2 regions of the Photobacterium carnosum genome follow, and region 1 is predicted to be linked to the other one. Evidence: riboswitches for the same ligand, from Rfam matches in the RefSeq annotation. Region 1 holds a riboswitch; the other holds the start of a gene.

Region 1 (4,432 bases):
ATCTTTATTGAGGCAGGTTTTGAATGGCGACTACCGGGATGCTCTATGTGTCTTGCAATGAATAATGATCGCTTAGGCCCCCAAGAGCGATGCGCATCCACCAGTAACCGTAACTTTGAAGGTCGTCAGGGCCGAGATGGTCGTACCCACTTAGTCAGCCCAGCAATGGCTGCGGCGGCGGCATGTGCAGGACACTTTGTCGATATTCGTCAACTTGAGCCGCTATCGGCATAATAAGGACATAACTATGACAGGCTTTACTCAGCATACAGGATTGGTAGTACCGTTAAATACCGCCAATATTGATACCGATGCCATTATTCCAAAACAGTTTCTTCAAAAAGTAACCCGTACTGGATTTGGACAACATTTATTTCATGACTGGCGCTTTTTAGATGATGGCGGCCAACAACCTAATCCCGATTTTATAATGAATGCCCCTCGCTACCAAGGTGCAACCATTTTACTGGCACGAGAAAACTTCGGCTGTGGATCATCACGTGAACATGCTCCGTGGGCCCTTGCTGATTACGGCATTAAAGTGATGATCGCCCCCAGTTTTGCTGATATTTTTTATGGCAATTCGATCAATAACCAAATGATCCCTGTTCGTCTTACCGATCAACAGGTTAATGAATTATTTGAATTTGTAGAAACAACCGTCGCCGCTGAGATCACCGTTGATCTAAAAGCAATGACAGTAAATGCCAATAACAAACAATATCCATTTGAAATTGACGAATTTCGTCGTCATTGCTTGTTAAACGGATTAGACAACATCGGCTTAACCCTACAACACCAAACCAAAATTGCTGAGTATGAGGCGAATATTCCCACTTATCTTGCTTAGGTCATCTGTTCAATAAAAAACGCCTGTGAGTAAACAGGCGTTGATTTATGACCTCACTCTTTACACTGCAATAAACCCAGCACCATAACGGTCTTGATCATTCTCTTATCTTTATAAACAGGTTATTTATGCGCATAATGTTGAGCTTGTTACTCATTTTCTGGTCACTGAATATTTTCGCAGCACCAAAGGCCAATCTACTGCCTTATTGGCAAGATCAAGTTACCACCAATCAACAGGATATTGATCATCAGCAATGGCAACAGTTATTAAATAAATATCTGGTTGTAGAACCACACCAAACCCTATTTCGTTACAGCGCAGTGACTCCTGCTGATAAACAAAAATTACATACTTACATCTATCAACTGAGCCAGCTTGATCCTCGCCAATATAATCGTAATGTTCAATTTGCTTATTGGGTTAATCTTTATAATGCCCTTACCGTCCAATTGATCCTTGATAATTATCCACTCACCTCAATTACTAAACTCGGTGGTTTTTTCAGTTTTGGTCCATGGGATCAACCCATTGTTACTATCATGAAGAAAACCCTAAGTTTAAATGACATAGAACATCGTATATTACGTCCGATCTGGCGCGATCCTCGTATTCATTATGCGGTCAATTGCGCCAGCTTAGGGTGCCCTGACTTACTACCTCAAGTCTTTGACAGCCATCAGCTTGAGCAGCAACTGAATACTGCCGCCAGCCGTTTTATTAATAGTAATAAAGGGGTACATACCAACTCAAAGCAAACGACCTTATCATCAATTTATGACTGGTATAGCGTTGATTTTGGTAATAGACAGGCTTTATTGCAGCATATAAATCATTATCGACTGCATAAAAAAATCAATGGCAATAACATCAAATTTGATTACAACTGGTTGTTAAATCAGAAGCTATAACTTAACGCTAGTTACGGGTACAATACTCGCGTTCTCATTGGGGAGCCATTAGGCTGAGATTGTTGTTATTATCTTGATTGATATAGCAGAACCCATTGAACCTGAACCAGGTAATGCTGGCGTAGGAATTGAGAAACGCACTGGTATTTCACCACTGCCAATCTGCTATTACAGCATGATACTAAAACCTCTCAAGCCTGTGCCGCTCTCTCTCTTTATTTTGTTTGCAGGATGCTGACATCAGGAGCGCATAGTGAAAATCCGTTATACACTTTTACCGTTAATATCAATGTCGTTACTCTCAAGTAACGTTTTTGCCGCCGATAACACCCTTAATGTTTATACCTACAGCTCGTTTTCATCAGAGTGGGGACCGGGGCCGATCATCAAAAAAGCCTTTGAAGCCCAATGTGACGGTTGCAAGGTTAACTTTGTTTCGTTAGAAGATGGCGTTTCTATTTTAAATAGAGTCCGTTTAGAAGGTAACAGCAGTAAAGCTGATATTCTGTTAGGGCTTGATAACAACCTCATGACCGAAGCCAAAAAAACGGGGTTATTAGCCAAGCAACATGTTGATCTTAGTAAACTTACCCTTCCAAAAGGCTGGCACGACGATACCTTTATTCCTTATGATTACGGCTACTTTGCGTTTGTTTATGACAGCACCAAATTACCCCACCCACCCACCAGTTTAAAAGCGCTAGTTAACGATCAAAACATCAGTGTGATCTACCAAGATCCGCGCACATCAACCCCCGGTCAAGGGCTGATGTTATGGATAAAATCAGTGTACGGTGATAAAGCGACTGCCGCATGGCAACAACTTGCTAAACACACAGTAACGGTAACAAAGGGCTGGTCAGAAGCTTACAGCATGTTCCTTGATGGTGAAGCCGATATGGTGTTGTCATACACCACCTCACCGGCTTATCACATTATGGAAGAGCACAAAAACCAGTATAAAGCGGCTAACTTTAAAGAAGGCCATTACATGCAAGTTGAAGTCGCAGCCAAAATGAAAAACAGCCCGCATCCTAAACTGGCTGATCAGTTTATGCAGTTCATTGTCAGTGATGGTTTTCAATCTCAAATTGCGACCCACAACTGGATGTACCCTGTCACCAAACAACCACTGCCCGCCGCATTTAATCAATTAACGATGCCAGATAAAGCATTAGAATTTAGTGCTGATGAAGTGGCTCACAAGCGTAAAGCATGGATTCGAGAATGGCAGCAAGCGCTGACCCAATAATGGCATACCGCTGTGAATAAACGTGTAACTCAATTATTGCCCGGACTATTAAGTGTCGGGCTTATTCTATTACTGGTGATCGCCGCGATCACCAGCCTTATACTTCATGCTGGACAATGGCAACTGAGTAGCTTATGGCATGATCCTTATCTACGTCATGTGACGCGATTTAGTTTTTACCAAGCCTTGCTGTCTACTTTACTCAGTATTGTGCCTGCAATTGCGATTGCTTACGCACTATCACGACGCAATTTTATAGGTAAACAACTGTTATTACGTTTGTTTGCTATGACGCTAGTGATGCCTGTATTAGTGGCGGTGTTTGGCTTATTAGCGATCTACGGTAAAAGCGGCATCATTAGTCATGGATTAAGCTGGCTCGGATTACCCCGACTCAATATTTATGGTTTAAGCGGCATTTTGCTGGCGCATGTCTTTCTCAACTTACCATTAGCCGTGCGATTTTTACTCCAAAGTTTAGAATCAATCCCTCATGAACAGCACCAATTAGCCACCCATTTAGGCATTACTGGTTGGCATAAATTTAAACTTGTCGCTTGGCCTCGACTACGCCAACAATTACCCCATGTAGCCGGGCTTATTTTCATGCTGTGCTTTACCAGTTTTGCGGTGATCATGTCACTGGGTGGCGGCCCTAAATCAACCACCATTGAACTTGCGATTTACCAAGCAATTCGCTACGACTTCGATCTTGCAACTGGTGCGATTTTAGCGCTATGGCAAATGTTACTTTGTGGCGGATTAGTGTTACTGAGCCATCGCTTTGCCAAACCATTAGCAACCTTTAGTGCCTCTGTGGGTAAAAATGTGGTTAATTATCAAGATAATTGGCGGGCAAAATGGTGGGATTGGAGTTGGATCGTGGCTGCAATATTACTGGTGATCCCACCAATTATTGCCGTTTTTGTTGCTGGGTTAAACCGTCAATTACCGCAGTTATTACAACAACCTGCACTGTGGCATGCAGTCGCTAATTCACTTGAAATTGCGGTCATGGCATGTAGCTTAGCGGTTGTTTTGGGGGTGATGATCTTACTCGCGAGTCGACAATTACGCTTAAATAAACAACGTTTGAGTGCCGATAGTATTGAAATGATCGGCACCATTATTTTAGTTACTCCAGGGCTAGTGTTAAGTACCGGTATTTTCTTATTACTGCGTCAATATACCGATGCCTATGGCGCTGCTTTTTGGGTTGTGGTGGGAGTTAATGCTTTAATGGCACTGCCTTATGTGATCAAAACCCTTAGCCAACCAATGCTGCATATTGCTCAACAATACAATATGTTATGTCATAGTTTAGGCATGCGTGGTTGGTCTCGATTACGACTTGTAGAATGGCGAGCACTGCGTAAGCCTATCGCACAGTCATTGGCTATCAGCTTGGTATTGTCGCTG
Region 2 (4,432 bases), on a different contig from region 1:
TTGACGATGTTGACATCACTTAATTTCACACCGTGATCAGCTAGCATGGCACCAATGGTGGCGTCTTCATTACCCGCTACTGAAATACCAATGGTTTTACCTTTTAGTTGTGATAAATCAGTGATGCCACTTTTCTTTAATACCATCAATGTATTAAGCGGTGTCGCAATCAAGGTTGCGGTTTTAATTAAAGGTAAGCCAGCAGCAACATCAATCGTTAAATTAGGTTGATAAGAAACGGCAAGATCGATTTTATTGGCGGCGACTAATTTCGGTGGTAATGATGGATCGGCAGGTTGCTGAATATCAACCTCGATTCCATGCTGTTTAAAATACCCCCGTTCTTGGGCAATAATAATCGGACCATGATTAGGGTTAACAAACCAATCGAGCATTAGGCTTATTTTAGTGAGTTTTTGGGGGGCGGTTGTCGCATCTGCGCTGACCGAGAAGCCAAACAGCATCAACATTGTTGTGGTAATTAACAAAATACGTTTCACAATAGATCCTTTAAAGAGTGAGTCTAAAAATAGGTATTAGGTAAAGCATTAGCCTGTTACAACCGTTGCCATGGAATAAAGCGCTTTAATAATTTATCGGTAATGAAATACAGTGATATTGATAATAATGACAAAATAAACAGCGCGGCAAACATTTCATCAATCATCATCCGTGCATTGGCTTGGAGCATTAAATAACCTAAGCCTTTGCTCGCACCCACCCATTCGCCAGCGACTGCACCAATCGGCGCGATAACTACCGCAACTCGAATGCCAGAAGCAAGGGCAGGTAAGGCCGCAGGAAAACGAATATATCTAAGTTGCTGCCATTTGGTCGCGCCCATCGTGGCGGATAACTCAAGGTAACCGGTGGGGGTATTACGTAAGCCGTCATAACAACAAGTGGTGACGGGGAAAAAGATAATTAACGCTGCCATTACCACTTTGGATCCCATACCGTAGCCTAACCACAGCATTAATACCGGAGCGATGGCAAATACAGGGATGGCTTGACTGGCAATCAGTAACGGTAATAACCACTGTTTAACGGGCTTAAACAGCAGCATTTGTAAGGCAAAAAATAGCCCTAATGATAAACCGAGTATTAGCCCAAGGATGATCTCTTGAGCTGTGACCCAAGTGTTACTTAGCAATACGTCATAACGTGTTATTAACCGCTGCGCGACATCAAGCGGTGGCGGTAAAATAAAGCTTGGTAAGTTGAATGCCACCACCGTCAGTTGCCATAATCCGAGTAGCACACTAATACTGATCAGTAATCGTATCGGTGTTGCAAGTTCATGCTGTCGGTGCCGCTGTTGATGGGGCGATGTGGTGGTTAAACGGGTAATATCAGTCATGATCGTGTGCCAATATGTCAAAAATACGTTGCTGGTGGCTGGCTGATTCAGCATCAAAGCGCCGTGGTGGCAATGTTGGCGGCAACGATAATGCCGTCGCGAAAGCGGGTTCGCCTTGCAAAATATACAGCTGATCACTTAATCGAATCGCTTCTTGAGGATCATGGGTAATCAATACTACAGTTTTATGCTTGAGTAACTTTACAAACAGATCTTGAAGGCGATAGCGAGTGACGGCATCCAATGCTGAAAACGGTTCATCCATTAATACAATTGGTTGATCTTGTAACAGCGTTCTTGCGAGGGCGACTCGTTGGCGCATACCGCCCGATAATTGTTGTGGTAGTAGTTGATGTTTATCTGCTAAACCAACGTGTTCTAATAATGTCATTGCCCGTTGTTTTAGATTGGGTGTTGAGTTGTGATGACCGAACTTACTGCTAATACAAACATTTTCTAACACCGTTAACCAAGGTAATAACAGATCTTGTTGTGCCATATAAGCCACTCGCCCCGTTAAAGGCTGATTGTCTGAAATTGTCAGTTGACCTTGCCACTCGGTACTTTCGTTGAGTAATCCGGCTAAGAACTTGATCAGGGTGCTTTTACCACAGCCACTTTTACCGACCAGACAAGTCCATTTATTAGCGGCAATAGTCAGATTAAGGTTCTCAATTACCGCCTTATTTGTATTTGAACGGGGGCTTGAGTGATAGCGTAAACTGCCATTAGTTATGGTAATTTCCAGATCAACGCACATGGTGATGACCTGCAAAGAAGTGATTTACTGGGCCGTGACCATGACCAACATTGAGTTCATCGGCGGCGGTTATGGCGGCGGTAATGTAGCGTTTAGCCAAGGTAGTTGCCGTTGTAAGATCATTGCCTTGAGCTAAATAAGATGCGATAGCCGCAGATAGGGTACAGCCTGTGCCGTGGGTGTTGTTGGTGTTAATGCGAGGTGTTGTCAGTTCAATAACGTCAGTGGCGAGAATGAGTAAATCAGTGCTATCACTACTTTGTTCTAAATGCCCACCTTTGAGTAACACTGCATGAGGATTAATATCTCGTAACGCACCGATCATCGCTTGCATATCAGCCAGTGATTGTGGAATGTCTAAACCTGTTAATGCAGCGGCTTCTGGTAGGTTAGGGGTAATAATATCAGCCAGTGGCAGTAATTCTGTTTTGAGGGTAGTAATGGCATGTTGTTGTAATAACACATCACCGCTGGTGGCAACCATCACCGGATCAATGACTAAAAACTTAGGTTGGTAATGACGAATTTTAGCAGCAACCAGTTGAATAATATCACTGTCGGCGAGCATGCCAATTTTCACGGCTTGAATATTGAGGTCACTGAATACGGCGTCCAGCTGTTGCTCAACCATATCAAGAGGAATGGCGAATATGCCGCTAACACCTTGAGTATTCTGGGCGGTAATCGCCGTAATAACCGAGCAAGCATAACTGCCTGTTGCTGAAATGGCTTTAATATCGGCTTGAATGCCTGCGCCGCCGCCACTGTCTGATCCTGCAATCGTTAATACAATAGGAGTAGTTGTGTGATGCGATGATGGGTTGTGTGACATATTTCATTCCTTACGCGCTAGCATCAGGAACAAGTTATCAAGCGGGGAAGTGTAAACTGCGGTATGAGAGTGTGCAGTTGACTTAGCTTGCATCTATTAACGTTGGTAATCCGTTGATAGTTAGTTCCCTCCGCCAGTGTTAACTGGTTCAGGTTCAACGGGTCCCACCATTACAGTGATCTCAGCTTAACGCCCCCCGACTAATGGCAATTATCCTAATTCAGAATAATTGAATTGTCACTCTATTTTATTAAGAAATAACACGTTACAAACATTACGCGAGATTGTTAATAAATAATAGATTAAATTGGTGAAGGTTTTATTGTTGTGATGGGGTGTGATTTTTTATGTATTAGCGACCGTCATTTTTCAATTGTTCCTCCACTATGCTCCTATGTTCATTCTTTCAGATAACCCATACACCCAAACAACAGCCGTCATTCCCTACAGTGAATGCCCGCGAGGGCGATAGGGAATCTACTTGCCGCGTGTTGAGTTTTTAAAATAAAGATATGGCTGTCTTATGTTCTGTTGGTCCTATATTCTGCTTCCGATTTTGTGATTATTATCGGGATTAACAATTAAAAATGTATCTGATTTATAATGATTTTTATATTATTGCAAGATAAATACGGGCGCGTGTTCAAAGAACAAATTCGGGCAAGTTGTTAATATAATAAGTTGTTATATGTTAATTCGTTATAGTTCTTTGCTATATTTTAGAGATCAAGGATGAAACTATGTTTACATTAATAAAAAATGCTTTAATTCCATTAAATGTGGCTGAGCATGTAATTGATAATTATATTTTTGATAAAGTTATTCCTATTATTGGTAGTGTTGTTTATTGTGATTTCATAATTTCTGGCTCTCTTATTCAACATTCAGGTATTTACATTGGGTGTGATGAAATTGTTCATTTAAATAGTAAAGGTGTTGTGGAAAAAGTTTCTTCAGATGAGTTTCTATCTGGTTTGGGTGGATTAATGTGTGGTTCAAGTATTTATGTTTCTTGTGATGGAGTTAATCCTGTAGGGTGTGATTATATTTCCTCTGTTGCAGAATCACATGTTGGTAATGTATATAATTATGGATTGTTAAAGTTTAATTGCCATCAGTTTGTGTCTGGATGTATTTTGGGATTAGTTATAGATCCTGATGATATGGAGGCTATAGATTTTATTCATAGTACTTTAACTGGTGTGAAAACTAATGCTAGATTTAACATGGATAGTAATAATTGGAGAGTATGGGATAGATAATATAACAAAGTCCATTAAATTGGACTTCAAACACGCGGCATTCTCACTTCGCTCAAGTATAGCCGTGTGTTTTTCGCCGTTTATGGCAGCGTTATGCAGTTTTTATGAAAGGGAATATTGTGGAAAAAATAGTTTATTTCTTACCTTTGGTGCGTTTAGTTAGCGTTGTTTTTGTGACTTTAGGGGTTACGATTGCTGTAATGACGTTTATTACAAAT

Evidence for each region. A riboswitch is a leader RNA that binds a small molecule or an ion and turns the genes downstream of it on or off. The one in region 1 is predicted to bind thiamine pyrophosphate.
Region 2: it holds a riboswitch for thiamine pyrophosphate, as region 1 does, so the genes downstream of both, thiD (bifunctional hydroxymethylpyrimidine kinase/phosphomethylpyrimidine kinase) here and thiB (thiamine ABC transporter substrate binding subunit) in region 1, are expected to answer to the same signal.

Annotation. Positions count from the first base shown of each region.
Region 1 is NZ_WMDN01000013.1:73,797-78,228, forward strand. It holds gene leuC (3-isopropylmalate dehydratase large subunit) at 1-234, shown strand, start outside; gene leuD (3-isopropylmalate dehydratase small subunit) at 248-850, shown strand; gene GLP24_RS13060 (DUF547 domain-containing protein) at 979-1,761, shown strand; TPP riboswitch at 1,790-1,906, shown strand; gene thiB (thiamine ABC transporter substrate binding subunit) at 2,051-3,013, shown strand; gene thiP (thiamine/thiamine pyrophosphate ABC transporter permease ThiP) at 3,026-4,432, shown strand, end outside.
Region 2 is NZ_WMDN01000001.1:156,883-161,314, reverse strand. It holds gene GLP24_RS00700 (ABC transporter substrate-binding protein) at 1-464, opposite strand, end outside; partial or broken gene GLP24_RS00695 (ABC transporter permease) at 557-1,282, opposite strand; gene GLP24_RS00690 (ABC transporter ATP-binding protein) at 1,353-2,120, opposite strand; gene thiD (bifunctional hydroxymethylpyrimidine kinase/phosphomethylpyrimidine kinase) at 2,110-2,952, opposite strand; TPP riboswitch at 3,061-3,161, opposite strand; gene GLP24_RS00680 (lecithin retinol acyltransferase family protein) at 3,693-4,214, shown strand; gene GLP24_RS00675 (hypothetical protein) at 4,319-4,432, shown strand, end outside.